2 regions of the Mesorhizobium sp. WSM1386 genome follow, and region 2 is predicted to be linked to the other one. Evidence: predicted binding sites of a transcription regulator. Region 2 holds the regulator's gene; the other holds the start of a gene.

Region 1 (15,544 bases), 1.6 Mb from region 2:
ACATTTTTCCATATATCGTTCTTGTTCCGACGATGGTTGCCGGAAAGATCAAGCTCGGTGCTCTGAATCAGATTCTAAATTCTTTTGAACAAGTTCGATCGTCGTTTCAGTATCTGGTAAATTCCTGGCCAACGATCGTTGAGCTACTTTCAATCTACAAGCGTCTACGCGCCTTTGAGGCGAGGATTCACGGTGAGCCGCTGCCGGCCATCGACAGACGCTTCATGGAGCGTCAAGGCTACGGAGGTGATCCAGCCTGATATTTCGGCGAACGGGTTGGCGGCTCAGCCGCCAACCGACGCTTGTCTCTCGCCGTCGCGTTGCCGCGAAATATAGTCGCGAAAGCTGATGCACTCGACATCCGCTTTGACGCAGACCTCACCGGCAAAGCGCTCCAGCGCATTCCAGTAGGCGCCCTCATTCATCAGTGTGAAGTGGAAACCGAGTTCGAGCGGAATGCGCTTGCCCTGGTATTGTGCATCGAAGGCGGCGCGAAAGGCTTCGTAGGTCCGGTTGGCGAACTCGTCCGCCTTGCTTGGCCGCTCGAAGCCGCCGGAATGCCTGACATAGAGGTTGTAATCCATGGCGATCACCGGCCGTGATTTCGGTCCCTCTGGAATCTGCGGCAGTGAAAAATGCATGATGCCGTTGCTGGCCGTCGGCAAAGCAGGGCCTTGCGAGACGCCGCTGGCGTCGAACTGGTAGCCGGCGGCGGGAAGTGCCTCGTAGAGCGCTTTGCTCGCCGACAGATACGGCGCGCGGAAGCCGGCAACCGCATGCCGCGCGAAATCGCGCCAGCCCTTGGGTTCGGGCGCGATGCCGTTGATCGAATAGGCGTTCTCGAGAATGCGTTCGAATGAGCCGAACTCCTTCAGCCAGTCGGCCTTGCTCCAATCCTTGCCGTCGAAATGGCCGCAGGCGTGGCTGGCGATGTCGTGGCCCTCATGCGCGGCGAGGCCGATCTGTTCGAGCCGCTCGGCCACTTCCTGTTTCGAAGCGGCAAAGCCGATGTTGGATTTGCCCGCTGTCTTGCCTGGCGCGGTGTATTCCTTGCGTGTCTCGGGCGACAGCAGGAAGACGCAGGAGACAAAATAGGTGAAATGCGCGCCGGTGCGCTGTGCCAGTGCCCGGCTGCGCTTCCACTGCGAGACGTCGCGCGCGCTGTCGAAGGAGACGATGACGACCTGCCTCGGCTTTGCCGGCGTCGGCGGCGCGGGCGGATCGGCCAAAGCCACGCCGGCAGGCGCGAGCAAGGCAAGCGAGAACGCAACAATACGGGACGAGCGATACATAGGGCAGGGGATCCAGGCTTCGGGCGGTCAGCAAGCCGGCTATCGCCTAAATGTGGCGCCGGTGCGATTGGGCTTTTCGCCGGTTTACCCCCAGGGCAAACATCGGTTTGCCCTGGAGCAAACACCCGTTTGCCCAAGCCAAACATCCGATTGCCCTGGGGAATAGGCGATTTTCCGGCCGAACCCCTTCCATGCCGACAAAATTTCGCTAAAACGCGGGCTCATGAACCGCCCCGGCCCGGGGCAGGAATGGTTTTGATTGATGTCCGACGACAGTTTTATCCGTGAAGTCAACGACGAGATGCGCCGCGACCAGGCGCAGAAGCTGTGGGACCGTTTCGGCCCGGCGTTGCTTGTCGCTGCGATCCTCGTGGTGCTCGGCACCGCCGCCTTCGTCGGCTATCGCTACTGGGACGAGACGCGTGCCAACCGCTCCGGCGACGCTTTCTCGCAGGCGCTCAAGCTTGCCAATGACGGCAAGAACGACGAGGCGCTGGCCGCGCTCGATCAATTGGAGAAGGACGGCTACGGCGCCTATCCGCTGCTCGCCCGCATGCGCGCCGCGACAGTCAAGGCAAGCAAGGGCGACGTCGACGCCGCCGTCAAGGACTTCGACGAGGTCGCCGCCGATAACGCCATCCCCCAGGGCATTCGCGACATGGCGCGGCTCAGGGCGGCGCTCCTGCTCGTCGACCACGGCTCCTTCGCCGACGTGTCCAGCCGCGTCGAGGCGCTGACCTCGGACACCAACACGCTGCGCCACACGGCGCGCGAGGCGCTCGGCCTTGCCGCCTGGAAGGAAGGCAAGACACAGGACGCTCTGAAGCTGTTCGATCAGATCGCCTCCGATGACGGCGCCCCGCGCAACACCCGCGAGCGGGCAACGCTGATGTCCGAGCTGATCCGTGGTTCGGGCAATGCGTCGTAAATGGATGTCGCCCAAAATTGTGCAGCGGTTTTGGGACAACGACATGCATCATTGTAGGACCGTATGACCTTCAAAGTCGCCATCATCGGCAGACCTAACGTCGGCAAATCGACCCTTTTCAATCGGCTGGTGGGAAGGAAGCTGGCGCTTGTCGACGACACGCCGGGCGTCACCCGTGACCGGCGCGTCCATGCCGCCAAGCTTTACGACCTGCATTTCGACGTCATCGATACCGCGGGCTTCGAGGACGCGGCTGCCTCGACCTTGCCGGGCCGCATGCGCGCGCAGACCGAGATCGCCATTCGCGAGGCGGACCTGATCTTCTTCACCATCGATGCCAAATCCGGCCTGCTGCCCGACGACAGGACCTTTGCCGAGATCGTGCGAAAATCCGGCAAGCCGGTCGTGCTGGTCGCCAACAAGGCCGAGGCCAAGGGCGCGCAGGGCGGCATGCTGGAGGCATGGGAGCTCGGGCTGGGCGAGCCGATTCCGGTTTCGGCCGAACACGGCCAGGGCATGCCCGATCTGCGTGATGCGGTGATCGCGGCACTTGGCGAGGCGCGCGCTTTCGGCGAGGACGAGGAAGACGACCAGGAGATCGCTACCGGCGAGGTGCTGATCGGCGAGGACATCGCCGATCCGGACGCCGAGCCTGCCTATGACGACACCAAGCCGATGCGCATCGCCGTCGTCGGCCGCCCGAACGCCGGCAAGTCGACGCTAATCAACGCGCTGATCGGCGAGGAGCGGCTTTTGACCGGACCCGAGGCCGGCATCACCCGTGATTCGATCTCGGTCGACTGGGATTGGCGCGGCCGCCGGATAAAGCTTTTCGACACGGCCGGCATGCGCCGCAAGGCCAGGATTCACGAGAAGCTGGAAGTGATGTCGGTGCAGGACGGCTTGCGCGCCATCCGTTTCGCCGAGATCGTCATCATCGTACTCGACGCCACCATTCCCTTCGAGAAGCAGGATCTGCAGATCGCCGACCTGATCATCCGCGAGGGCCGGGCGCCGGTGATCGCCTTCAACAAATGGGACTTGATCGATCATCCGCAGGAACTCCTGGCGGAACTGCGCGAGAAAACCGAACGGCTGTTGCCGCAGGCGCGCGGCATCCAGGCGGTGCCGGTCTCGGCCGAGACCGGTCGCGGCCTCGACAAGCTGATGGATGCGGTACTGAAGACGCACAAGGTGTGGAACAGCCGTGTTTCGACCGGCAAGCTCAACCGTTGGCTTGAAGCCATACTGGCGCATCATCCGCCGCCTGCCGTCGCCGGGCGCCGGCTCAAGGTCAAATATGTCACCCAGGCCAAGACGCGGCCGCCGGGCTTCGTGGTCCAGTGCTCGCGGCCGGATGCGATGCCGCAATCCTACGTCCGTTATCTCTCCAACAGCCTGCGCGAAGCCTTCGACATGCCGGGCGTGCCGATCCGCATCGCGCTGCGCACCTCGGATAATCCATTCGCCGGCCGGGCCAAGAAACGCGGCTGAGCCTCGTTCAGGTAGGCTGCGCGTTTGCTCATTTTAGCGCTGGCGGGACAGCACCCCCCTCTGGCCTGCCGGCAGGACAGAGGGAGGTGTGCGGGAACTCGACGCCGGATGGCCATCGCGTCTAAGCAACGGCCCTTAGCCCCTCAGTCCCCCGCACGCCCTGAGACAGCGCCTGCCGCGCCGCCTCCAGCAGGATGTCGCCAAGGCGGGCCGCCACCGGCTCGGGCTCGGCATCCCTGCGATGCAGCAACAGCGCCATCTTGGGCAGCGCTGGCAGCCCGGCGATCTCCGGCGTCATCGCGCTGACGCTGGCCGGCAGGCCGATATTGGTGCGGATCGTCAGCCCCAGCCCCGCGGCGACCGCCGCCCAGATGCCGCCAAGGCTCGGGCTGGAGAAGGCCATGCGCCAGGGCAGGCCGGCACGGTCGAGCGTTTCGGTCGCCACCGTGCGCAGCAGGCAGGGCGCTTCGAGCGCTACCAGCGGCAGCGGCTCACCGTCACGCAGGCTGGTCTCGATGCGCTTTGCCGGACCGATCCAGCGCATTTGAACATCGGCGACGTGCTGGCTGTAAGGCAGCGTCTCCCCGCTGTGCCAGGCCAGCGCGATGTCGAGACTGCCGGACATGATCCGTTCGGCAAGCTCGTGGCTGCGCGCGATCCTGGCTTCGATCTTCACCTTGGGGTGGGCGCGGGCGAAGCGGCCGAGCACCTCGGGCAGCACCGCCTCGCCGAAATCCTCCTGCAGGCCGAGCCGCACCCAGCCTTCCAGCTCGACGTCGTGGATGGCTGCAGCCGCTTCATCATTCAATTCGAGCAGCCGGCGCGCATAGCCGAGCAAAGTCTCGCCGGCCTCAGTCAAGGCGAGGCCGCGTCCCGACTTGCGGAAGATCGGCGTCGCCGCCTGCTCTTCCAGTTTCTTCAACTGGGCGCTGACCGCCGAGGTCGAGCGGCCAAGCCGGTCGGCCGCCTTGGCGAAGCTGCCCAGCTCCATGCCGGTGACGAAACTGCGGAGAACGTCCAGGTCGAATGTGACGCGTCGCATGCAATTGTCCCGAATTTTCGAATCGAATGTCAAAAACTTCCCGATTTTAAGGACTGATTTATGGCGGTAGATGGAGCCCGTCAAGGCCGGCAGCGCTGGCCACCACGGGAATAGAACCATGTCCGCCATCGTCGACTGCGCCGATCAACAGCCAGCGCAAATCCTGAAGGACAGGGCTGCCGGTCCCGCGGGGAGGGTATTCGGTCCCGGTCATCGCTGGAAGGTTCTGGGCATCGGCGTCGCCGCGAATGCCAGTTTCTCGGCGATCTTCTCCGGCATACCGGCAACGGCCGTCGTGCTCCGCCAAGGCTACCATTTGAGCAACGCGCAACTGGGCGTGGCGCTCGGTCTTCTCGGGCTGGGCGTTGCGCTCAGCGAGCTGCCATGGGGTCTGCTCACCGACCGCTGGGGCGATCGCCGCGTGCTTCTGATCGGTCTCGGCGCGACGGCTGCATGGCTGTTTGCCATGGCGATGCTCGTCGTGCCGACCAGAACCGGCATCCCCGACGTCATGCTTCTGTCGGCGAGCCTGCTCTTCGCGGGATTGCTCGGCGGCAGCGTCAACGGTTCGAGCGGCCGCGCCATCATGGCCTGGTTCCGGGAAAGCGAACGCGGCTTTGCCATGAGCGTAAGGCAGACGGCGGTGCCGCTTGGCGGCGGCCTCGGCGCACTGGTGCTGCCCTCGCTTGCCCTGGCGTTCGGCTTTGCCGCGGTGTTCGGGCTGCTGGCGACGGCATCCGCTCTTTCCGCCCTGTTCGCCTGGCGCTGGCTGCACGAGCCGCCGACAACGGATGCGGGCCACACCTCTTCATCGGCTGGGGCCGGACCGGCGCCATTGCGCAACATCGAGGTCTGGCGGATCGCCACCGCCATTGGCCTGCTCTGCTTCCCGCAGGTGGCGGTGCTCACATTCGCCTCGGTGTTCCTGCACGACTTCGCAGGGCTACGAACGGCAGCGATCAGCGCCAGCCTTGCCGCGGTGCAGACTGGTGCCATGGTCATGCGCGTCTGGAGCGGCCGCTTCACCGACCGCCATGGCAACCGCCGCCGGTTTCTGCGCTCATGCAGTGCGCTCAGCGCGCTCGCCTTCGTGATCCTCTGGGTGCTGGTCCTGGTCAGCCCCGCCGTGCCAGATGGCCAGTCCTTCCGGATCGCTGTCCTTCCCCTGGTGCTGATTGTCGCGGGCATCTCGGTTTCGGCCTGGCATGGCGTCGCCTACACCGAGCTTGCCACGCTGGCCGGCGCCGGCCATGTCGGAACAGCACTCAGCCTAGCCAACACCTTTGTCTTCGTCGGCTTCTTCCTGGTGCCGGTGGCCATTCCCGGGCTGCTGCATCTCTGGTCATGGTCCGGCGTCTGGCTGTCGGCCGCCATCTGCGCGCTGATCGCCTGGCCGATCTTCCTGCGGCAAACTTGAGGAACGCCCGCCGCAAAACCGCCCGACTTCGGCGCCACGACCTGGGCCGACTGGGACAACCCGATCGATCCCGTTAACGTCCCATCAAGGTTAATGCATCATTTTGCTCTCCAGTGGGGTCAGTAGCGTTCCTGGAGAGAGTTCCGTGCATCGACGTCTGTTGAAGCGGCTGGCAGCCGTCGCCGGTGAGAAAAAACGCAGCCTCGTGTCTCCGTGCATCATCGGTCTCGGCATCTGGATCGGCTTCCCGACCGTCGCCGCCTACCAGGACATGACAAGCCTTGTGTCCGGCCTCGAAGCGCCGACCGCGCGCTGGAATTCCTACGTCGAAAAATCCGTCGCCGGCTCGGTTCACGCTGCCGAGATGCCGTTCATCGATTCCGACGTCACCGGTTCGATCTCCGGATCCGGTATCCATCTGGCCGGCGTCGGCAACGTGTCGTTTCGCGGTAAGGGCGGCAAGGTCGGCGCCACGCCCGACGAAGCTCGCGTCGTGCGTGGCGACAAGAAGGGCCGTATCGTCCAGGTCTCTCCCGTTGCCCCGCCGAAGAACTTCAACGCCGGGTCGATCTTCCAGCGGACCTCGTCCTTGATGCGGCCCAGCATGGACAGCGGCCTGAAGATGGCCTTCGCCAAGCCGCAGATCAAAGGCAAGGAAATCCAGATCGCCGCGGCGTTCCATGCGCGTGAGGACAAGAAGCCTGATCCCGGCGTGCCGACCATGCTTGCCGCCCTGGTCAACAACGATCATCCGGATGTGCTGGCGACGGCCTATGCGCAATCCGAGCCCGACTATGCCAAGGCCTCACCCTTCGAAGCCCTGCTGCAGGACGAGCAGCCCAACAGCGGCCGCTTCATCCCACCGATGGTCAAGGGTGACCACTCGTGGATCCAGAACCCGCTGCCTGAGAGCGTCTTTTCCAAGCCGGAGCAGAAATGCCTGGCCAACGGCATCTACTTCGAGGCGAGGAGCGAATCCGTGCGCGGTCAGGCTGCCGTCGCCCAGGTCATCCTCAACCGCGTCCGCAACCCGGCCTATCCGAATTCGATCTGCGGGGTCGTCTACCAGAACGACAGCTGGTTCAACCGTTGCCAGTTCTCATTCGCGTGTGACGGCAGGAAGAAGCGCATAGACAGTCCTGCCGCCTACAAGACCGCCCAGGACATCGCCATGGCCGTCACCGCCGGCAAGATATTCATCCCGGAGGTCGGATCGTCGACCCACTACTACGCCCAGTACGTCCATCCCGGCTGGGCGCGCACGATGCAGAAGATGACCAAGATCGGCCTGCATATCTTCTACCGCACCTATAGTGGCGGCTGGAGCTGAGTGGCGTCGGTCGCCGGTCTTTTTCGGGCGGCCACGCGATCGATCAGGGACCCATTGCCGGGGGGATTCGCGCAATGCATCCCCATCCTTGCGGCGGGCACGATGTCGCACCTCGCTAATTGCTTGTTTTTATTGCCTAAAATACATGGCAATGAACTTCCGCCCGTGGCTTGACGGGCGCAAACCCTCTAACTATGTTGCCGGCGACTTTACAAGCGGACGGACGGTGACGGTCTGACCGGGCAGGGGGGTTACGATGGCCAATAAAAATAGGCCAGACGGAACCGGAGAAACCGGCCGCGGCAAGCAGCATGAACCTGACATCCGTGACGACGATCTTGAGCGACGTCGGCGTGAACTTGAAGCATCGCTTGCGACAAGGCTGCCGAACCGGCTCGAGGGGAAAGACGACGCGAAAGCGGGCAGTGCGGCCGGATACGGCCAGGCGGTCAAACTCTCCAGTGAATTCATCGCTGGCGTGGTGGTGGGCGCCGGCATCGGCTGGATCATCGACCGTATGGCGGGGACATCGCCGTGGGGTCTGATCGTTTTCCTGCTGCTTGGGTTTGGCGCCGGCGTGCTCAATGTCATGCGGTCCGCGGGCGTTGTGGCCGAATTCGGAAAGGGCAACCAATCGCGCCCTGGCCGAGACGACAGCAAATAGCCGGGCTCGCGCGGCAATGGTAATTTGGCCGTACGCGGCATTGACGGGGTTAGAACGTGGCAGCTGACAAGGTCGATCCGATCCACCAGTTCAATATCATCAAGCTGGTTCCGATTAACATCGGCGGCTATGACCTGTCTTTCACCAATTCGGCACTGTTCATGGTCGCGACCGTGGTCGTTGCCGCGGCCTTCCTGCTGCTGACGACGTCGAGCCGCAGCCTGGTTCCCGGCCGGCTGCAGTCGATCTCCGAAATGGCCTATGAGTTCGTCGGCAATATGTTGCGCGACGCCGCCGGCACGCAAGGCATGAAGTTCTTCCCCTTCGTGTTCTCGCTGTTCATGTTCGTTCTGGTCGCCAACCTGCTCGGCCTGTTCCCCTATTTCTTCACCGTCACCAGTCACATCATCGTCACCTTCGGCCTCGCCGCATTGGTGATCGGAACCGTGGTGGTCTACGGCTTCATGAAGCATGGCCTCGGTTTCCTGAAACTGTTCGTGCCGCATGGTGTGCCGGTGTTCCTGTTGCCGCTGGTGGTGTTGATCGAGGTCATTTCCTTCGTATCGCGCCCGGTCAGCCTCTCGGTTCGTCTGTTCGCCAACATGTTGGCGGGCCACATCACGCTCAAGGTGTTCTCCGGCTTCGTCGTCAGCCTCTCCGCGCTCGGCGCGGTCGGTGTCGCGGGCTCGGTCCTGCCGCTGGCCATGGCGGTGGCGCTGACGGCGCTTGAATTGCTGGTCGCCTTCCTGCAGGCCTACGTCTTCGCGGTGTTGACCTGCATGTATCTCAACGACGCCCTGCATCCCGGGCACTAAGGCCCCAAGAGTTTCCGGTCCAAGGTTTCCAACATTGGCGCCGGATGGAAATCGCAACGGAATTTCAGATCCAAAGGAGTTGAACAAATGGACGCAGAAGCAGCAAAGTACATCGGCGCCGGCATCGCTTGCCTGGGCATGGGTGGCGCGGGCATTGGCCTGGGCAACATCTTCGGCAGCTACCTCTCGGGCGCACTGCGCAACCCGTCGGCTGCCGATGGCCAGTTCGGCCGCCTGATCTTCGGCTTCGCCGTGACCGAAGCTCTGGGCATCTTCTCGCTTCTCATCGCGCTTCTGGCCCTGTTCGGCTGAGAGCACTGGGAAGATTGGACAGGCCGGCCGCGCAAGCGGCGGGCCTGATATCTGGGGATAGCCCATGTTCGTGACATCTGCCTTCGCGCAAGAGTCCGCGCCATCAGCCGATACCAGCCACGCTGCGACGGAAGGCGACACGCATTCCGGCACCAGCGTGCCTGCGGAAGCGCACGGCACATTTCCGCCGTTCGATCCTGCGACCTTCCCGTCGCAGCTTCTGTGGCTGGCGATCACTTTTGGGCTGTTCTACCTCTTCCTGAAGCGGGTCGTGGTGCCGCGCGTCGGCGGCATCATCGATGTCCGCAACGACCGCATCAGCCAGGATCTCGACCAGGCCGCCAAGTTGAAGGGCGAGGCCGACGCCGCCGTTGCTGCTTACGAGCAGGAACTGGCGGAAGCCAAGAAGAACGCCAACTCGATCGGCCAGCAGGCCGCCGATGCGGCCAAGGCGGAAGCCGACACCGCGCGCAAGAAGATCGAGGCCGCGCTCGACGAGAAGCTCGGCGAGGCCGAGGCGCGCATTTCTTCCATCAAGGCCAACGCCATGAAGGAAGTCGGCAGCATCGCCGAGGACACCGCTTCGGCGATCGTCGAAGCATTGGTCGGCGGCAAGGCCAGCAAGGCCGAGATCGCGGCCGCGGTCAAATCCGTGGCCCGGTAAGGAGCGCATCATGGACGCTACATCTCTCGCGACGCTCTGGGCAACGATAGCCCTTGTCATCTTCCTGGCCATCGCCGTCTACATCAAGGTGCCCCGCCTGATCGCCAAGGCGCTCGATGCCCGCGCCATGCGCATCAGCAGCGAACTCGACGAGGCACGCAAGCTGCGTGAGGAAGCCCAGCAACTGCTCGGCCAATATCAGCGCAAGCGCAAGGAAGCCGAGCAGGAGGCAGCCGATATCGTCGCGGCCGCCAAGCGCGAGGCCGATCTGCTCGCCGCCGAAGCGCACAAGAAGACCGAAGACTATGTTACCAGGCGCACCGCGCTGGCCGAGCAGAAGATTGGCCAGGCCGAGCGTGACGCCATCAGCGAAGTCCGCGCCAGCGCCGTCGACATTGCCGTCGAGGCCGCCCGCGCGCTGCTCGCCGCCAAGGTCGACGTCAAGGCCGGAGCCGATCTGTTCAAGGCTTCGCTGGCGGACGTGAAGGCAAAGCTCAACTAGACTTTAGCGAACGCAGTCCAATCAAAGCCGCTTGGGAAACCTGGCGGCTTTTTTGTTGTGCGTCGATGCCAACGCTGCCGATCTCCCCCCTCGTGGGGGAGATGCCCGGCAGGGCAGAGGGGGGCGTGAAGGAACGCCAGCAGTTCGATTTTCATCGGTTGCGTCGGGTGCGAATTATCCGGGGAACCTGGGCGCAACTGGCTGATAGGCTGGCGGGACAGCGCCCCCCTCTGTCCTGCCGGACATCTCCCCCTCAAGGGGGGAGATCAGCTACCGTCGCGGGCGCTCAATCCAACCCGTCGAAGCTCTCTTCTTCAACCACCTCGGCGCCACCAAGCCTGAACGGAGAAAACGACACGCGATGCAGGCGCGCGACCGGGCCGTGCGCCTCGATGGCCGTGCGGTGCCGGGCCGTGGCGTAACCCATGTGCACCTCGAATCCGTAGCGGTCGTTATGGCTGCCGCAACGGCACATCATGCGGTCGCGCATGACCTTGGCGACGATGGAGGCAGCGGCGATCGATTGCGAGCGTTGGTCACCCTTGATCAATGCGCGGCCCTCGCACGGCAACCCCGGCGGCACGTCGCGTCCGTCGGCAAGCGCGAGCTTAGGCCGAACCGACAGCCCGACCAGCGCGCGTCGCATCGCCTCAAGGCTCGCCTTGAGGATATTGCTGCCATCGATGCCCTCGGCACTGATCGAGGCCATCGAGATCGCCTGCGCGGAGCCCAGAATGCGCAGGAACAATGCCTCGCGCTGCAAATGGCTGAGCCGTTTGGAATCATCGAGGCCTTCGGGAATGTTGGCTGGGTCGAGCACCACCGCCGCAGCGACCACCGGCCCGGCCAGCGGGCCACGGCCAGCCTCGTCCATCCCTGCCACTGGCCACAGGCCATCGGCCATCGCCTTTGTCTCGAAGGAGAAATCGGGTTTCTCGACAATTTCGAAGAGAAGCGGAGAATCGGAACGCGCGCGAGCCATGTTGCGGCGAGGTTCGCATCGGTTCCGATTCTCCGCAAGTCCCTCCGGGTCGGGTGGGGCGCCGGACCGGGAGGGCACCGTCTGCTGGCCGGGGCAGGCCGGACGGGATTTCACAAGCGAAAAAGGAAGATCAAAGCAGCATCAACTGCTCCTGGTCCTTTCCGGCTGCAACGAACTGGTCGGTTCGCAGCGTGCGCCGTTCGGCATTGAGGCCGAGCCGCTTGGCGGTGATCTCGAAGCGCCGGCCGATCTGCCAGGCATAGGGTCCGGCGCCCTTCATGCGCTTGCCCCATTCCGAATCGTAGTCCTTGCCGTCGCGCATCGAGCGGATCAGCGACATCACGTGGCGATAGCGGTCGGGATAGTGGCGCAGCAGCCAGTCCTTGAAGATCGGGCTGACCTCCAGCGGCAGGCGCAGCACGACATAACCCGCCTCGCGCGCGCCGGCGGCACTCGCCGAATCGAGGATCCGTTCCATCTCCTGGTCAGTCAGGCCGGGGATGATCGGCGCCACCATGACCGAAGCCGGAATGCCGGCATCGGAAAGCTGCCTGATCGCTTCCAGCCGCTTGGTCGGCGTCGATGCGCGCGGCTCCATCGTGCGCGCCAGCATGCGGTCGAGCGTCGTCACCGACAGGGCCACCTTGGCGAGCCCCCGCTCGGCCATGCGCGACAGGATATCGATGTCGCGCGTCACCAAAGCGGATTTGGTGACGATGCCGACCGGATGGCCGCGCGCCTCCAGCACTTCCAGGATCTCGCGCATGATCCGGTACTGCTTCTCGATCGGCTGGTAGGGATCGGTGTTGGTGCCGATGGCGATGGTGCGCGGCTGGTAGCCGTCCTTCGACAGCTCCTTGTCGAGCAGCCGCGCCGCGTCCGGCTTGGCGAACAGCTTGGATTCGAAATCCAGGCCCGGCGACAGGCCCATGAACGAATGGGTCGGCCGCGCGAAGCAATAGACGCAGCCATGTTCGCAGCCGCGATAGGGGTTGATCGAGCGGTCGAAGGAGATGTCGGGCGATTCGTTGCGGGTGATGATGGTGCGCGGCTTTTCCACCTGCACCTCGGTCTTGAACGGCGGCAGTTCCTCCAGCGAACTCCAGCCATCATCGAAGACATGCCGAGTGACCGGCTCGAACCGGCCGGACGGATTGATGCCCGCCGACCGGCCGCGGTTGCGATCCGGACGGATACGCATGCCACTCTGCTCGATCATCGCATTGGCCATCTCGGCGCGTCCTGCTCCGAAAGCCGCAATGTCGGCGCGCATGATCGGTTCCATCTTGGCCCGCTCCCAGGGACTGTCCATGTTGTGTCGAATCGCTCTGCTCATGAAATTATTCCTATTTCCTTGATGAGAACAAAGCAAGAACTTTCTATGGTGCGCTGCAAAAACTGGCGTCGCGTCCGCCTTTCCGCTATTCGGCTGATGATGCTCAGTGTTCTCATCGAAACCCGCAATGACGAGGAGGCTCTCGCCCGCACGCTCGGTTCGCTGATTGGCGGCGCCGTCGAGGGCGTGGTGCGCGAGGTCGTCGTCTGCGATATCGGTTCCACCGACCAGACGCACCATGTCGCCGAACATGCCGGCTGCCATTATGTGGCGAGCGGCGGTGTTGCCGCCGGCATCAGGCAGGCCAAGGGCGACTGGCTGTTGCTGCTGGAGCCGGGCGCCAGGCTGGTGGATGGCTGGACCGAAGCGGTCGTCGCCCACACGGCCCGGCAAACGATGGCGGCGCGGTTCTCGCGCTCACGCGGCAGCCGTGTGCCGTTCCTGGCGCGGGTGTTTTCGGGAAATCGCGCGCTGGCCGACGGACTGGTGATCAGCAAGCGGCAGGCAGCGTCCTTGTCGAAGCACGCCGGCAGTGCCGAGGCGCTTGCACGCGGCCTGGCGACAAAGAAGCTCGACGCCGAGATCTGGGTAGCGCCGGCGAAGCGGGAATCGCGCAAGTGATTCTTTTGCAGCTGCTGTCTACGTCAGGGGCAGGCATAATCGCCGCGCCCCCAAACATCAGCTGACCCTGCTGGTCGGCCATCCCGCCATGGAGGTCCTGGACGTCTATGGCGAGCAAAGCCCGGTGACGCTGACCGGCGAAGCTGGCCTCGGCTTCGTCGAGGACCCGTCGGCTTGCACATGGGCACCGTGCCGGCGCGCACGCCGCGGCTGATGACGGAAGTCGACATCGGCGTATCCGCGCCTTCGCGCCGGCGGTTTCACGGCGAACCGGTCATCCGCTGAAAGCGGACAGGATCTCCACAGGCATCCAGCGTGCCTGTCGCCGGGCAATGCGGCCTTGCCTGCTCTCGGCATCATAGTCCATGGCGGCTGGCTCGCGGCTGAACCGCAGCCGGTCGTCCAGGGCATTGACGATGACGATCGCCCTTGAATCCCCACCGTCGGTGGTGACCGCCGCGACATAGACGCCGCAGTCCCGGCAGATCAAATAGTCGGCGGTGCGCAATCCGAACCGGTATCTGTGCAACCGGGCGTCGTCCTCGACCGAGACGATCAATTGGCCGTTCGGATCGGCAACGGCGCGCGAGCCATGTTTGATGCAAAACGCGCATTGGCAAGCACGGACTTCGATTTGCGACGGGTCGAGCTCGGTTGAAAATTGAAGGCGTATGTTGCCGCAATGGCATCCGCCGGCGTGCACAGTCATCGCTTCCGCCTCGTCGTCAACGGCAAGGGCCGCCGCCACGAAGGGTACTTCCTCCGGCATCGGGTTTGGAATGGTCTTTCGAAGGCGAGGGCAGCCTTTTGCCTGGCAAACGCGACGTGAAACCAGCGCCTGGCCTCGGCTTTACGGAGCTGATTTGCCGCGCCGCAGGTGCTCGTCGAGGCGCGGCATGATCTCGACGAAGTTGCAGGGCATATGCCGGTAGTCGAGCTGCGCCTTCAAGATGCCGTCCCATGCGTCCTTGCAGGCGCCGGGCGAACCCGGCAGTACGAAGACGAAAGTGGCATTGACGACGCCGCCGGTCGCCCGGCTCTGGATCGTCGAGGTGCCGATCTTGTCGTAGGAGATGCGGTGGAACACTTCCGAAAAGCCGTCCATGCGCTTTTCGAAGATCGGTTCCAGCGCCTCCGGCGTCACGTCACGCCCGGTAAAGCCCGTTCCACCGGTGGTGATGACGACGTCGATCGCCGCGTCCTTCGACCAGCCGAGCACCTTGTCGCGGATCTTGTCGCGGTCGTCGGTGACGATGTCGCGGGCGGCCAGGATGTGGCCGGCCTCGGTGATGCGGTCGGCCAGCGTCTGTCCGGATTTGTCGTCGGCGAGGCTGCGTGTGTCGGAAACGGTCAGCACCGCGACACGCACCGGAACGAAGGAACGGCTCTCGTCAGTTCTGGCCATCAGCGCCCTCCGATGCGATGCTGCGCGTCGCCGCGACGAACCAGTCGGGCTGGCGGCCGCGGATCTCGGCCGCTGCGCGCTTGGCGACATTGCCGGTCTCGAACAGGCCGAAGCACGTCGCGCCCGAACCGGACATGCGTGAAAAACCCGATCCAGCCTTATCGAGCCATGAAAGCGCCCGGCCTATGGCGGGCTGTATCGCCAGCGCCGCCGGTTGGAGATCGTTGCGGGTGAGTTCCAGCCAGTTGCGCAGGCTGTGAAAATCGATGCCGCGCGGCAACGGCGGCAACGGCTCGTTGTCGCGGCGGGAAAGCGCTGCGAAGACATCCGCCGTCGAGACCGGCATGCCCGGATTGACCAGCACCAGCCCCAGCGCCGAGACGTCCGGCACCATCGATAGCTCGTCACCAATGCCGCGCGCGACCAGCGGCCTGGCCGCCAGGCACATCGGCACATCGGCGCCAAGCGAAAGACCGATCCGCGCCAGCCCGGCGCCATCGATGTCCAGACCCCATGCCTGCGCCAGGCCGCGCAATACCGCCGCCGCGTCGCTGGATCCGCCGCCGACACCGGAGGCGACGGGCAGGTTCTTTTCAAGCTTGATGGCGACAGGCGGGGTCTTGTGCGGTCCGGCCTCTCCTCGCAGCGCATCGCGCGCCTTCAACACCAGATTGCCGGCGTCGAGGGGAACCTCCGGCGCATAGCGCCCGGACACGGTGAAATCGTCGCTGTCGGCGAGC
Region 2 (15,544 bases):
CGGTGAAATTCATCACCGCGCTGCCCAAGACCCAGACCGGGAAGATCCAGCGCTTCCGGCTGCGCACGGAGACCGTCAATTGAGCGAGCCCTACGATCCAGCGTCCGAAGGCGCCCAGATGTCGTTCAAGGAACGCATGTCCTACAGCGACTATCTGCAACTGGAGAAAGTGCTGGAGGCGCAGACGCCGCTGTCGTCGGCGCATGACGAGATGCTGTTCATCATCCAGCACCAGACATCCGAGCTCTGGATGAAGCTCGCTTTGCACGAAATCGGTGCCGCGATCCGTTCCATCCGTGCCGACCGGCTCGAGCCCAGCTTCAAAATGCTGTCGCGCGTCGCACGCATCTTCGAGCAGTTGAACAATGCCTGGGACGTGCTGCGCACGATGACACCCAGCGAATACACCGAGTTCCGCGATGCGCTCGGCCAGTCCTCGGGCTTCCAGTCCTGGCAATATCGCGCCATCGAGTTCATGGCCGGCAACCGCAACCTTGCAATGCTCGGGCCCCACAAGCACCGTCCGGACCTCAGCGGCAAGCTGGAGGCGATCCTGGCGGAACCGTCACTCTATGACGAAGCGTTGCTGCTTCTGGCGCGTAACGGTTTCGACATCGGCGCCGACGCCGGGCGGACCGACTGGCGCGAAACCCGGACCGAGAATGAGGCGGTCCTGGTCGCATGGCAGACCGTCTATCGCGACCCGCAGCGCTACTGGATGTTTTACGAACTGGCCGAAAAGCTGGTCGATTTCGAAGACTATTTCCGCCGCTGGCGCTTCAACCATGTCACCACGGTCGAGCGCATCATCGGCCTGAAACGCGGCACCGGCGGCACGTCGGGCGCCTCCTATCTCAAGAAGATGCTGGAGGTCGTGCTGTTCCCGGAACTCTGGACGGTCCGCACCCGGCTCTAGTTTCTCAAGTCACCGCCGTCTTGACCGCAAATCGCGCATCTTTCCAAGCTTCAGAGCGCAAGATGTCCTCCAGCACTTCGACCGCCTGCCAGACGTCTCTGTAGCCGACATAGAGCGGCGTGAAGCCGAAGCGGATAGTCGACGGCGCGCGGAAGTCTCCGATCACGCCGCGCTCGATCAAGGCCCGCATCACCTGGTAGCCATGCGGATGCATGAAGGAAATCTGGCTGCCGCGCTGATTGCCGTCCCGCGGGCTCTCCAGTTCGAGGCCATAGGCACCGCATCTTGCTTCGACGAGCTGGATGAAAAGATCGGTCAGCGCAATGCTCTTCGTGCGCACCGCTGTCATGTCGACATCGTCCCAGATATCCAGCGCCCCTTTCAGCGCCCGCATCGAAAGCACGGGCTGCGTGCCGCACAGGAAGCGCCGGATGCCGCTGCCGGCGGCAAAACCCTGTTCGAAGGCAAACGGCCGCGCATGGCCCCACCAGCCGCTCAGCGGCTGGTGGACATCGCCGTGATGACGCTTTGCGGCATAGATGAAGGCCGGAGCGCCCGGACCGCCATTGAGATATTTGTAGGTGCAGCCGATGGCGAAATCGGCATTGGCGCTGTCGAGCTCGACCGGCAAGGCGCCGGCGGTGTGGCAGAGATCCCAGACGATCAGCGCGCCGGCTTGATGGGCCTTACGTGTCAGCGCGGCCATGTCACGCAACTGGCCGGATTTGTAATTGACGTGGTTGACCAGGATGACCGCGACGCGCTCATCGATCAGCTCTTCGATATCAGGCGCATCGACGCCTTCGAGCCGCAGCACGGTACCCGGCCGAGTCGAGGCGACGCCTTCGGCCATATAGAGATCGGTCGGAAAGCTGTCGCCCTCGGCGACGATGACTGACCGGTCCGGCCGCATGCCGAGTGCGGCATGCAGCACCTTGTAGATGTTGATCGAAGTCGTGTCGCAGACCACCGTCTGGCCCGGGGCGGCGCCAATCAGCCGGCCGAGCTGGTCGCCAAGCGCGACCGGCATGTCGAACCAGCCCGCGGTGTTCCAAGCACGAATGAGGTCCTGCGCCCACTCTTGCGTCGCGGCCTTCTGCAGCTCGTTGAAAACCGCAGGCGCCGCTGCTCCCAGCGAATTGCCGTCGAGGTAGATCACACCCTCCGGCAATGTGAACCGGTCGCGCATGGCGCGTAGCGGATCCGCCGCATCCATGGCTTCGACGGCCTTGAGGTCGAGCGTTGCGTTCATGATTGGTGATGTCCTCGATTATTCACGAATGGCTTCGCGAGCCGGCGCGGGTCCCCGGCTGCGCTTGAGGCTTGGCAGAGCAAGCATGGCGAGCACGAACAGGCCCGTGGCAAGCTTCAAATCGGGAGGCGGCATGCCGGCGGCAAGGCAGAACGACACCAGTTGGTAGTAGATGATCGCGCCGGCAAAGGGCGCCAGCAGCTGGCGCCAGACCGTCTGCTTGCCGACAACCGCCTCGCCGATCATCAGCGCGGCCAGTCCGTTGATGAGGATGCCCAGCCCCATATTGACGTCGGCGAAACCCTGCGACTGCACCATCAGCGCGCCGCTTGACGCCGAAAACGCGCTCGCCAGCCCGACGCCGCCGATGGTCGCCGCCCAGACATTGATGCCTTGCGCCTCGGCCATATCAGGATTGGCGCCCACGGCGCGCACCGCGGTCCCTTTCTCGGTCCTGAAGAACATGTAGAGCGCCACGAAGACGACGAGCGCCAGAAGACCGGCAACGACGATCTTGCTGGCCGGAAAACCCGGCCGCGCGAACGGTACCCAGTCGAACACCGCGGGCGAACCGAAGACGGAGAGATTGGACTTCCCCATGATGCGAAGATTGATGCTGTAGAGCATCGTCATCATCAGGATACCGGCAAGCAGCGTGTGGATACGGAAGCGCAGATGGATGAAGGCGGTGCAGCAGCCCGCCGCGAAACCCACGATGAATGCGACCAGGATGCCGGTCACCGGCGCTGCTCCGGCAGCCAAAAGCACGCCGCAGACGCAGCCGCCCAGCGGAAACGCGCCTTCGCTGGTGAGATCGGGAAAATTCAGCATGCGAAACGGGATCATGATGCCGAGCACGACAAAGGCCAGGATCAGGCTTTGCGCCAGGGTGACCGGCATGATCGCGATGAAGCTGGAGAGAACTTCCTCAATAAAGCCCATGGGGATCAGCTCGCCAACAACATGCGGTCGGTCTTGACGGAAAAATGGCCGATCAGATCGATAACCGTGACCCTAGCCTTTTCCTCGCCGGTGACTTCCAGCAGGACCCGGCCCGCGTCGAGCATGATCACCCGGCTGCCATAGTCGACGGCGTGCTGCATGTTGTGGGTCACCATCAGTGTGGTCAGCTTCAGCGCGCTGACGGCGCGCACCGTCGCCTGCATGACGATCTCGGCCGTACGCGGGTCGAGCGCCGCGGTATGTTCGTCGAGCAGTAATAAATCAGGTGATCCGCCGACCGCCATGATCAGCGACAGGGACTGCCTCTGTCCGCCCGAGAGCAGGTCCACGCGCGTGTCGAGGCGATTTTCAAGACCGAGGCCCAATATCGACAGCCGCTCCTTGTAGGAGGCGAGCCGTGTGGCGTTCAGCCCTTGCCGCAAGGTGCGCTTGTGGCTGCGCAGATCGGCAAGCAGCATGTTCTCCGCCACCGTCATGCTGGCGGCGGTGCCGCGCATCGGATCCTGGAAGACCCGCGCCAATTTGGCGGCGCGCTTGTGCACCGGCATGTTTGTCACATCGGCGCCGTTGATCAGGATCTTGCCGGAATCGAGGATCAGAGCTCCGGAAATGGCGTTGAGCATGCTGCTCTTGCCGGCTCCGTTGGAGCCGATGACGATGCCGAACTCGCCAGTCGCCAATGACAGGCTGAGGCTGTCCAGCGCGATCTTTTCGTCGGCCTGGCCCCTGTAGAATACTTTGCGCGCGGATCGGATCTCGAGCATCGTTCCTCCCTGACCTGAAGGGTGACGGCGCCCCCGCCGTCACCCTTCAGTCCCGATATCAGTCGACGATGCAGCCGCAATCGGCCATCGAAGCCGGTATCTCGATGCCGAACGCGGCCATCGCCTTGCGGGAAATCGTTGCCATGTGATCCGTGTAGGCCGGGCGCGATGGCGCGATCGTTTTCGGATCCTTGCCCTTGAGGATCTCGGCGGCGATGTTGCCGGCGTTGACGCCGACCTGCGTGTAATTGACCGCGAAGCTTGCCGGTACGGTGCCGTTGCGGACCGCGCTGTCATCGGAGTTGACGACCGGGATGCCGGCCTGGCGAGCGGCCGCGGAGACGGCGGCGATCGCCGGCTGGATCAGGTTCGAAGCCGGGCCGTAGATGACGTCGGCCTTGCCGGCGAGCGAGGCGATGCGCTGCTGGATGTCATTGACGTTGTCGATGCCGACCTCCACGACCTCGAAACCGGCCGCGGGCGCCGCCGCCTTGATCTTTTCGACCAGGGCAACGTCATTGGCCTCGCCTGGATTGTACGGCACGCCGAAGCGCTTGGCGTTCGGCAACAGCTTCTTGGTGAAGGCCATTACGGCGGCGACATCCTGCAGGTCGCTGGCGCCGGTCATGCCTTCGTCTCCCGCGTCCCACGACGGTACCAGCTTGGCCGCCACCGGATCGGTGACCGCGGCAAAGACGATCGGAATGCCGGAGCCCGCGAGTGCCTTCTTGGCGATCTGCGAGACCGGCGTGGTGATGGTGTAGATCAGCTTGGGCTGCTCGGCCTGCAGCTTGGCGATCATCTGCGGCACCAGCGATGCATCGAAATTAGTATGGCTCTCCGTGTAGACGACGTCCTTGCCCTCGACGAAGCCATTGTCCGTCAGCGCCTTCTTGAAGCCGGCTATGGCGGCGTTCAATTGCGGATGCTCGCCGAAATTGGCGATGCCGATACGGATCTGATCGGCCGCGGCGCTGCCGGCGCTGACCATCAATGCACCGGCCAGGGCCAATCCCGACAGCCAAGCGGACTTCGACTTCAACATCATTTCCTCCCAGATTTGATCAGCGCCGCTTCGGGGCACCTCCAGCGATCATGGTCAGTCCATCGGCGCATGTCAAACATTATATATAATTCTTGCCATCACTCGCCATCATATATAATTTCTCCAATGGCAGAGAACGAATGGATCGCGATGCAGGACCAGAAGAACTCCACCAAGACGGAAGCTGCTTACCAGCTTCTGCGGCGCGATATCCTCACCACCCGTCTCATGCCGGGCGCCCCGCTCAAGCTCAGCGCCCTGCGCGGCACCTATGGAGTTGGCTGGACGCCGCTGCGCGAAGCGTTGTCGCGCCTCGAAGCCGAACGCCTGGTCACCGCCATCAGCAATCGCGGCTTTGCGGTCGCCCCCGTGTCCCGCGCCGAACTTGAGGATCTGGCGCGCGCGAGGATGGTCGTCGAGATACCGCTCTTCCAGGAATCGATGGAGAACGGCGGCCGGAAATGGGAAGACGCGGTTGTCACCGCGCACTACCGGCTCGCCCGCTGCAAGACCGCGGTGGACGATCCCTCGGATGCCGCCGTCGACCAGTGGGACGAGAACCACGAGGCTTTTCACGCGGCGCTGCTGAGTGCCGCGACGTCCAGCTGGCTGTTGCGGTTTCGCTCGACGATCTCGGACCAGCTGCGCCGGCATCATCGCTTTCTTGGGCTGGCGCCGACATTGCGAGCCGCGGCCGGCCTCAAGGATGGCTACGAAGAGGCCATGAACGCGCTGCGCGGGGCGATGGCGATCGAGCACCACACGGCGATCATGGAAGCCGCCCTGGACCTCGACGTCGAGCGGGCAAAAGCGCTGATGACGGCCCACATCGGCTATACGCTGCACGTCTATGTCCACAGCGAGGACGGCGACGCGAACAAGGACGTCGCGCGCGCCGGCAGCTTGAAAGCGGTTGCCGGATGATTCGGCACCTCCTCATCGTCCGACGCTCGACGAGATTGCAGAAGCCGCGATCGGTACCTGCTTCCAAACCGGCGATTGTTGGCGTTTTGATTTCGTTTCGTTCACGGCAGGCAAGCCGATCGCAGGCGCGAAAATCGGCCTCGCCAGGGTCTGCCGTCGGCTGATGCCGAGCCATGTCGCAAGACTGGCCGCAGGCTATTAACCAAGACATTTCAATGCGGGCGACGGGCGGCAACGGGCGAAAATCCCCGATTTCCGGCCTGTCCGGCCCTGCAAATGATTACGGCCCTCTTACCAAATTCACTAAACTTTAAACGGTTGCAGAACACAACTGGAACAGATAGTGTTTGTTCTGGGTTTGTTTTTTCGATTCTGGATCAGAACCATTCTGGATCAAAACCTTGTCCAGATGCCTTGGGGGCCGCCATGCTGACACGCAAGCAACATGAACTCTTGATGTTCATTCATGAACGGCTCAAGGAAAGCGGTATTCCGCCCTCCTTCGACGAGATGAAAGAGGCGCTCGACCTCGCCTCCAAATCAGGGATCCATCGCTTGATCACGGCGCTGGAGGAACGCGGCTTCATTCGCCGGCTGCCCAACCGGGCGCGTGCGCTGGAAGTGCTGCGGCTGCCCGATTCGATCGCGCCGGGCCTCAACGCGGCGAAGAAATTCTCTCCAAGTGTCATCCAGGGAAGTCTCGGCCAAGGCGGTCTCGGTCAGGGCAGCCTCGGCCGCCAGATCAAGCCGGCACCGTCGCGCTTTGCCGCTGCCGGCAACGACGACGATGCGGTTCCAGCGGTGTCCATCCCGGTCATGGGTCGCATCGCTGCCGGTGTGCCCATCGATGCCATCCAGCATCAGACGCATACCATCTCGGTGCCGCCGGACATGATCATGGGCGGCGAGCACTATGCGCTGGAGGTCAAGGGCGACTCGATGATCGAGGCCGGCATCTTCGATGGCGACACGGTCATTATCCGCAACGCCGATACGGCGAGCCCGGGCGAGATCGTCGTGGCCTTGGTCGACGAGGAGGAAGCGACCCTGAAGCGGTTCCGCCGCAAGGGTGCCTCGATTGCGCTTGAAGCCGCCAATCCGGCCTACGAGACGCGCATCTTCGGGCCGGACAGGGTCAAGGTGCAGGGCAAGCTCGTCGGGCTGATCAGGCGCTACTGAGCCGGCACGGCACTTGGCTTGTCAGGTTTGCGATAGGGCTGCAGGCCCCTCGCCTCGCGCGAAAATTTTCGCTGCGCGTGCCAGGGCCGATACGGGCTGTCCACCGCGAAGCTGATGGTTGGCGGACCGGTGGCCGATTGGCGGTCGAAGAAGATGGCCGCGCTGCCCTTGCGGGCGAGCTGCCGTTTGGTGACGACGAGAACCAGCGGATTGTGGCAGGCGTCGTAGGCCGTTGCGTCATTGACGATGATCAGGTCGGCGAAGCCACAGGCCTTCCAGGTATCCTTGCGGTCTTCGACATGCGCTATGATCGCACCGGACGGGTGCCTGGCGAGACAGACACCGTCGGTGCAATAGAACGGCGCTCCCGGCGGCAGGCTGACGGCATCGGCAATATCGAATTGTCCATCCGCCTTGTCGAACATCTCCGGCAGGATAATGGTTTCGGATCTCAGCGCGCGTTTCCAGTTGTCGACGGTGAATTCGTTCGGCCGGGCCCGGCTGACCGCGAGTTCGCCACCGCCGATCGGCAGCGCGACCAGCCGCGCGTCTTCCGAGACCAGCACATCCGGCGTGCGCGTGTCGGACACCACCAGCAAGCCGGCGAGCGCGAATGGAAGCGCTGCAAGCCGCAGCCACGTCGTCGCCATCGTCGCGATGACCAGGGCAATTGCCACCAGCAGAACGGATTGCTGTGAGATGAGCCCGACCGCATCGACCGGAGAGCGTTCCGATATCCACGCCGAAATGGCGATCATCGCGGTCAGGCCCTTGCCCATCAAGTAAAGGGATGGCGCATCCAGGCCGAACGGCATCAGCAGCGCGCTGGCAACGGCCAGGAACATCACGACTGAGACGATCGGCATGACGGCCAGATTGGCGAACAGGCTGAGCGGCGACACCCGCTGGAAATGCCAGATGGCAAACAGCGCCGTGGCGCTGCCGGCGATGATGGAGGTCATGGCCAATCCGCCTGTCGCCAGCAGGAATTTTCGCGTCAGGAAGCCGGGCAAGGAGCGCTTCGGCGGCGGTGGCCTCGTTTTTCCCGCCCGGTGATCCGCCCAGCCGGCATAGGCGCCAACCAGGGCCGCGGTCGCGGCGAACGACATCTGGAAGCTCGGTCCGACCACCTCATGCGGGGAAACCAGGATGACGGCGATCGCCGAGATCGCCAGATTGCGCATGGTCAGCGCCGCGCGATCGAACAGGACGGCAATCAGCATCACCGCCAGCATGATGAAGCTGCGCTCGGCGGCGACGACGACGCCGGAGATGACGAGATAGGCGGCGATCGACAACAGTGCGGCCGCGGCCGCGTATTTCTTCACCGGCCGGCGCGCGGAAAAGTCCGGGAACAGCGCGAAGGCGCCGCGCAGGAGCCCCATGATGGTGCCGGCGACCAGCGCCATGTGCAGTCCCGATATGGAGATGATGTGATAGATGCCGGTGCGCCGCATCGCTTCGTTGATTTCGTCGGGGATGCCGGCGCGCACGCCGACGATCAACGCCGCCGCGATCTCGCCTTCTGCGCCGCCGACGCTGCCCCTGATATGGTCGGCAATGGCTTCGCGGGCGTTCTGTATCGCTGATGAAAGGCGGGCCGACAGCGGCATGCCAGCGTCGTCGGCTGCAACGACTTTTGGATTGCCGAGAAAGAACCCGCTGCCACCGATGCCGGCGAAATAGCTGTCGAAGGAGAAATCATAGCTGTCCGGCCGCACCGGACCGGTCGGCGGCAACAGCTTGGCATAGCCGGTAATAAGGGAGCCGGCGGTCATTTCCGGCGGTATCTTGCGTGCCGAAAGCCGGACCCTTTCCGGCGCGTAGCGCAGTTTCGGCCGGGCGGTCGACGTCACGTCGATGGTAAGCCGGATGCGGCCGGTCTCCATCTCTTCGATCGAGACCACGCGGCCGCTCAGTTGCGTCGAGATTTCCGAGCCCAGCATCTGGGTTCCCGTGCGCCACGTCTCGACCTTGGCGGCGAGCAAGCCAAGCGCGCACAGCAATGCCGCCGTCAGGAACAGATGGGTTTTCGGCCACGAGCGCGAGACAATCGCCAGGAAGCCCATGAGGGCCACCACCGCGACAGGTCTGGCAAAATCCGGTTCGGCCGCCAGCGAAAAATAGCCGATCGCGCCGATTGCAAGGCAAACCGGCACCAGCAGGAAGCCCATGCCGCGGTCAAGCTCCAGCTCCGCCGCCGCAGTGATGCCGTTGCGCAGGCGCGGCAATGACAGCCGGCCGAGTTGCCGGCGCACACGCACGATCCTGCCGGCCGGCGACGGAATTGGCGCGGGGATATCCGGTGCGGGCTGGTTGCCGGAACCCGGCACGAGAGGCGATTGCGTCGGCAGCGAGGCCGGCAGCGGCATCGCAAACAGGGACCGCTCGCTGACGCCAACAATGGCGTCCTCGCCCTGATCCGAGCCCCGGCTTCGTCCAGCCATTGGGTCTGCCCCTTGCACCCCTGACGCCCTATGCTACATGAACGCGCGACGCGCGAAAGTCCGCGCACCCACACCCGCCCCAGACGCTTCCCGAGAGTTCCATGTCCGACAAGGTCGTCACCCGTTTTGCCCCCTCGCCCACCGGCTACCTGCACATAGGCGGCGCGCGCACGGCGCTGTTCAACTGGCTGTACGCAAAGCACACCGCCGGCACGATGCTGCTGCGCATCGAGGACACCGATCGCGAGCGTTCGACCGAGGCGGCGACGGCGGCGATCCTGGACGGCCTCACCTGGCTCGGTCTGAGCTGGGATGGCGAGGCGGTTTCGCAGTTCGAGCGCGCGCCGCGCCACCGCGAGGTGGCCGAGGAGCTGGTGCGCCTGGGCAAGGCCTATTACAGCTACGAGACTCCCGCCGAGCTCGAGGCGATGCGCGAGGCGGCGCGCGCCAAGGGCCTGCCGCCGCGCTACAACGGCCAGTGGCGCGATCGTGATCCGTCCGAGGCACCGCCCGGCGTCAAGGGCGCCATCCGTGTCAAGGCGCCGACCGAGGGCGAGACCGTGGTGCACGACCGCGTGCAGGGCGAGGTGCGCTTCCCCAACAAGGATCTCGACGACTTCATCATCCTGCGCTCCGACGGCAACCCGACCTACATGCATGCCGTCGTCGTTGACGACCACGACATGGGCATCACCCACATCATCCGTGGCGACGACCACCTGACCAATGCCGCCCGCCAGACCGTGATCTACAACGCCATGGGTTGGGATGTGCCGTCGATGTCGCACATCCCGCTGATCCATGGCGCCGATGGTGCCAAGCTGTCGAAGCGGCACGGCGCGCTTGGCGTCGAAGCCTACCGCGCCATGGGCTACCTGCCAGAGGCACTGCTCAACTATCTGGCGCGCCTGGGCTGGAGCCATGGCGACGACGAGATCATGTCGATCAAGGACATGGTGTCCTGGTTCGACATAGGCGACGTCAACAAGGGCGCGGCCCGTTTCGATTTCGCCAAGCTGGAGGCGATCAACGGCGCCCATATGCGCCGCATGGCCGATGCCGAACTCTTGGACATCTTCATCGCCACCTTGCCCTACCTCGAGGGTGGCCCGGCGATGGCCGCGCGCCTCGACGACCGCAACAAGGCGCAACTGCTGGCAGCGCTTCCCGGCTTGAAGGAGCGCGCCAAGACGCTGGTCGAGCTCGTCGACGGCGCCGCCTTCCTGTTTGCCACGCGGCCGCTGCCGATCGACGACAAGGCGGCACTCCTGCTCAACGACGATGCCCGCAAGATCCTGCGCGGCGCTCACGAAGCTTTGAACGCGCTGTCGGGCGACTGGACGGCCGCGGCCGCGGAGGCCGCGATCCGCGACTACGCGCTGGCCGGTGGCCACAAGCTTGGCGCCGTGGCGCAGCCTCTGCGGGCCGCCCTGACTGGCAAAAGCACCTCGCCAGGCGTGTTCGATGTGCTTGCCGTGCTGGGGCGCGAGGAGAGCCTGGCGCGCATAGCCGATCAAATCGATTAGGAGCAAACTGGCCCAAGAAGATTGGCATTGAAAGGCGGGTTTCGCAGTGCAACATTAGGCCCTGGCCCAATCTGGCACGCACCCTCCTGAAATGCGGTGGCGAATACGCGCATTGCGGTGATTTCGACGTGTCGCTCTGCAGAAATTTGCCTTCGCCGGCATGAGGAAACGAGAAGGAGTTTGCAATGACCGAAGCTGCGACAAAACTGGAATTTGGCGGCAAGACCCAAGAGGCCACGGCAAAGCTGGAATTCGGCGGCAAGACTCATGAGTTCAAGGTGCGAAGCGGTTCCGTCGGGCCCGACGTCATCGACATCGCTTCGCTCTACAGCACCACCGGTGCCTTCACCTACGATCCGGGCTTCACCTCGACGGCGAGCTGCGAGTCGGAGATCACCTTCATCGATGGCGATGCCGGCATTCTCCTGCACCGCGGCTATCCGATCGACCAGTTGGCCGAACACGGCGATTTCCTCGAAGTCTGCTATCTCCTGCTCTACGGCGAACTGCCGACCAAGGCGCAGAAGGACGATTTCGATTACCGCGTAACGCGCCACACCATGGTGCACGAGCAGATGTCGCGCTTCTTCACCGGCTTCCGCCGCGATGCGCACCCGATGGCGGTGATGTGCGGTGTGGTCGGCGCGCTGTCGGCCTTCTATCACGATTCCACCGACATCTCCGACCCGTACCAGCGCATGGTTGCCTCCATGCGGCTGATCGCCAAGATGCCGACGATCGCGGCCATGGCCTACAAGTACCACATCGGCCAGCCCTTCATTTACCCGAAGAACGATCTCGGTTTCGCGGCCAACTTCCTGCATATGTGCTTCGCCGTGCCGTGCGAGGAATACAAGATCAACCCGGTGCTGGCACGCGCCATGGAGCGCATCTTCATCCTGCATGCCGATCACGAGCAGAACGCCTCGACCTCGACCGTTCGCCTCGCCGGCTCTTCGGGCGCCAACCCGTTCGCCTGCATCGCCGCCGGCATCGCTTGCCTGTGGGGTCCGGCCCATGGCGGCGCCAACGAAGCGGCGCTCAACATGCTGGGCGAGATCGGCCATGTCGATCACATCCCGGAATTCATCGCCCGCGCCAAGGACAAGGACGATCCGTTCCGGCTGATGGGCTTCGGCCACCGCGTCTACAAGAACTACGATCCGCGCGCCAAGATCATGCAGAAGACGGCGCATGAGGTTCTGGGCGAACTCGGCATCAAGGACGATCCGCTGCTCGACATCGCCATGGAGCTGGAAAAGATCGCGCTGACCGATTCCTACTTCATCGAGAAGAAGCTCTACCCGAACGTCGACTTCTACTCCGGCATCACGCTGAAGGCGCTGGGCTTCCCCACCACCATGTTCACCGTGCTGTTCGCTGTCGCCCGCACCGTCGGCTGGATCGCGCAGTGGAAGGAAATGATCGAGGATCCGCGCCAGAAGATCGGCCGTCCGCGCCAGCTCTACACCGGTGCACCGGAGCGCGACTACGTGCCGATCGCGAAAAGGTAGGGAATAGAATAGGGAATAGGCAGTAGGGAATAAGATGCCTGCTGCCTACTGCCTACAGCCTACTGCCTACTGCCTTCTTCATGCACCCCATCACCACCTCCGCGGCGATCTCGCCTGAAGGCTTGTCCGTGGCCATGCGCCTGACAACTTCAGCAAAGCCGTCCTTTTGCCAGCTACGGTAGGCGGTGTCCGAAAACAGCGCCTCTAGCTGCCGCGCCAGATAGCGTGGCCGCACATACTGGTTGTAGTGCTCCGGCACGATCGCCTGGTCGGCGATGAGATTGGGCAAGGCGGCACTCCACACCCTGACCAGGCCCTGGACCATGCGCATCACCGGATCGAGCCGGTAACACGAGATCGTCGGCACGCCCGACAACGCGAGTTCCAGCGACACCGTTCCAGACGCGATCAGCGCGGCATCGGCCTTGCCGAAGGCCTGCCATTTGCGCTCGGGATCGAGAATGATTTCCGGCTCCTGGTCCCAGCGCGCCACCGAGGCCCTGACCAGGTCGGCGACATGCGGCACTGTCGGCAACAGCAGACGCAGTTGATGTCCGCGTTGCCGCAGGATCGAGACCGTCTCGCCGAACGGTTCGATCAGCCGGCTCACCTCACCGCGCCGCGAACCGGGCAAGACGAGCAGCGTCTTGATGCGATCTCCCGAGAGGTCGCGCGGCTGGGTTTGCGCTCTCGCAGCGCTGAGTACGCCCGGATCATGCGCAAGGCGATGTCCGACATAGGTGCCCTGCGGGCCGCCGAGGCGGCTGAGCTCCTTCACCTCGAACGGCAGGATGCACAATATGTGGTCGACATAGGGCTTCATCGCCGGCGCCCTGCCCGGTCGCCACGCCCAGACGCTTGGACAGACATAATGGACGATCGGGATAGATGGATCGGCGGCGCGGACCTTTTTGGCGACGCGCAGCGAGAAATCAGGGCTGTCGATGGTGATCAGGCAGTCGGGGGTTTCAGCAGCGACCGCGCCCGCCGTCTGGCTGATCCGCCGCATCAGGCGCGGCAGGTCACGCAGAATGGCGCTGAGCCCCATCAGTGCGATCTCGGCACCATCGAACAACGGCACCAGCCCAAGCGCCTGCAGATGCCGTCCGCCAATGCCGACGAGCCGTACCTCGCGTCCGGTCATGCGTTTCAACGCCTGCACGATGTCGGCGCCCAACAAGTCGCCGGACTCTTCGCCGGCGACGATGGCGATCTTCAGCGGCTTCTCAGCTGCCATGGCCAGGCTCCGCGGCCGGCAGGCCGAACACGAACAGGCCAAGCGCATTGGCGCGCGCGAGAACGACGGGACCTTCGAGGATCAGCGAATGGCCGGCTTCCACGGCAATGCCGGCAAGCCCGGCGGCGTGTGCCGCCTCGACCGTACGGGGGCCAATGGATGGCAGATCGGCACGCAACTCCTGGCCGGGCTTGGCGCATTTGACCAGGACACCGCGGGTTTTGCCGGCAAGCCTGCCATGGCCACGCAGATGCTGCGTCCGCTCGAGCAGTCCGTGGGTGCCCTCGACGCCTTCCAAAGCGATGGCGCGGCCACCGATGGCAATAGCCGCCTGACCAATGTCGAGCGCGCCGATGGCCTTTGCCGCCGTGCGTGCCGCCTCGATATCGCGCCAGTCGGACTTTCTCGGCACTGCCTTGGTCAGAGGCCCTTCGGCAGCGACAAGCCGCGGTACGACCTCATGCGCACCGACGACCTTAACGCCGCGCGCCTCCAGGCCGCGGGTCAATATCTTCAACAGCCCGTCATCGCCGCGCGCAAGCGCCATGGCGACCGAGGGTATCAGCGCCAGCAAGCCAAGGCTCGGCCGCATGTCGACCAGCCGCGGCCTGCGCCTAATCTCGCCGGCAAGGACCAGATGGGTGATCCGCCGGCGCCTCAGCAACGCAGCCAGCGAGCCGATGTCTTCCAGCGCGAGGCTTTCATGCTCGTAGATTGTGAGGTCGGACTGACGGTCGGCCTGACCGTCGACCAGGATGATGATGGGCGGATGTCCGGCCTCTGCCAGGCCGGCCGCCACTTCGACCGGAAGGCTGCCGCCGCCGGCGATGATGCCGACCTTGGCATCAGACGGGAGATCAAGAGCAGTTCCCGCCGTCTCAGTCTTCATCATCGGTGTCGTCGCCATCGCCGCCCTTGAGCGACGGCACGGCATAGTGCCGCTTGCCGCGAGTGGTGATGAAATCGATGATCTTCATGGCGGTCGGGGAAGAGGCGAACTCCGCCTTGGCGAATTCGATGTTCTCGCCGACGGTGCGGGAGCGATCGAAGATCGTCCTGTAAGCCCTGCGCAGCAGATAGATTTCGGAACGCGGCAGGCCGGCACGCTTGAGGCCGATGATGTTCAAGCCGCGCAAGCTGGCGCGGTTGCCGACGGCAATGGCATAGGGAATGACGTCACCCACAAAAGCCGAGCACCCGCCAAGAAAGGCGTTGTCGCCAACACGCACGAATTGATGCACGGCGCTGAGGCCGCCAATATAGACATTGTCGCCGATCTCGCAGTGTCCGCCCAGCGTAGCGCCATTGGCGAAGGTGGCGTTCTTGCCGACGACGCAATCATGGGCGATGTGGGCGTAAGCAAGGAAATTGCCGTTGTCGCCGACCGTCGTTTCGCCACGGCTGGTGTCCGTGCCGACATGCATGGTCACGCCTTCGCGGATGGTGCAGTTGGCGCCGATGACCAGGGTGGTGCGGCCGCCCTTGTGCTTGGTGTTCTGCGGCGGCGCACCCAATGTCGCCATCGGATAGACCTTGGTAGACGCTCCGATAGTGGTCGCGCCCATCACCGAGACATGGCTGACCAGTTCGACACCGTCGCCGATCACGGCATCGGCGCTGACATGGCAGAACGGCCCTATGCGCACACCTTGGCCGATTTGAGCGCCTTCTTCCACAACGGAAGAAGGATGGATTGAAGTCTTGATTTGCATAGGCACTCGATCGTCAGTCGCCGGTGACCATCATGGCTGAAATCTCGGCCTCGGCCGCCTTGGTA

The links. The regulator LexA, encoded in region 2, represses DNA repair genes until DNA is damaged. The targets are predictions, from matches to a motif close to TGTTCNNNNTGTGTTCNG.
Region 1: a site for LexA is predicted at 12,802-12,819, ahead of AC0NIH_RS27390 (PA0069 family radical SAM protein). Genes of this name have one in related genera too.

The regions. Positions count from the first base shown of each region.
Region 1 is NZ_CM148373.1:5,562,895-5,578,438, reverse strand. Features, by position in the region: gene sbmA (peptide antibiotic transporter SbmA) at 1-260, shown strand, start outside; gene AC0NIH_RS27450 (polysaccharide deacetylase family protein) at 285-1,292, opposite strand; gene AC0NIH_RS27445 (tetratricopeptide repeat protein) at 1,555-2,220, shown strand; gene der (ribosome biogenesis GTPase Der) at 2,284-3,714, shown strand; gene AC0NIH_RS27435 (LysR substrate-binding domain-containing protein) at 3,836-4,756, opposite strand; gene AC0NIH_RS27430 (MFS transporter) at 4,875-6,173, shown strand; gene AC0NIH_RS27425 (cell wall hydrolase) at 6,319-7,503, shown strand; gene AC0NIH_RS27420 (AtpZ/AtpI family protein) at 7,760-8,167, shown strand; gene AC0NIH_RS27415 (F0F1 ATP synthase subunit A) at 8,224-8,982, shown strand; gene AC0NIH_RS27410 (F0F1 ATP synthase subunit C) at 9,070-9,294, shown strand; gene AC0NIH_RS27405 (F0F1 ATP synthase subunit B) at 9,359-9,958, shown strand; gene AC0NIH_RS27400 (F0F1 ATP synthase subunit B) at 9,969-10,460, shown strand; gene AC0NIH_RS27395 (ribonuclease HII) at 10,747-11,442, opposite strand; gene AC0NIH_RS27390 (PA0069 family radical SAM protein) at 11,573-12,727, opposite strand; gene AC0NIH_RS27385 (glycosyltransferase) at 12,878-13,399, shown strand; partial or broken gene AC0NIH_RS27380 (hypothetical protein) at 13,416-13,684, shown strand; gene AC0NIH_RS27375 (GFA family protein) at 13,674-14,147, opposite strand; gene moaB (molybdenum cofactor biosynthesis protein B) at 14,250-14,804, opposite strand; gene AC0NIH_RS27365 (4-(cytidine 5'-diphospho)-2-C-methyl-D-erythritol kinase) at 14,791-15,544, opposite strand, start outside.
Region 2 is NZ_CM148373.1:4,005,473-4,021,016, reverse strand. Features, by position in the region: gene AC0NIH_RS19705 (AMP-binding protein) at 1-83, shown strand, start outside; gene kynA (tryptophan 2,3-dioxygenase) at 80-916, shown strand; gene kynU (kynureninase) at 921-2,168, opposite strand; gene AC0NIH_RS19690 (ABC transporter permease) at 2,187-3,110, opposite strand; gene AC0NIH_RS19685 (ABC transporter ATP-binding protein) at 3,116-3,895, opposite strand; gene AC0NIH_RS19680 (ABC transporter substrate-binding protein) at 3,954-4,940, opposite strand; gene AC0NIH_RS19675 (GntR family transcriptional regulator) at 5,067-5,864, shown strand; gene lexA (transcriptional repressor LexA) at 6,291-7,043, shown strand; gene AC0NIH_RS19665 (ComEC/Rec2 family competence protein) at 7,037-9,490, opposite strand; gene gltX (glutamate--tRNA ligase) at 9,592-11,016, shown strand; gene gltA (citrate synthase) at 11,202-12,530, shown strand; gene lpxB (lipid-A-disaccharide synthase) at 12,583-13,767, opposite strand; gene AC0NIH_RS19645 (LpxI family protein) at 13,757-14,659, opposite strand; gene lpxA (acyl-ACP--UDP-N-acetylglucosamine O-acyltransferase) at 14,646-15,479, opposite strand; gene fabZ (3-hydroxyacyl-ACP dehydratase FabZ) at 15,493-15,544, opposite strand, start outside.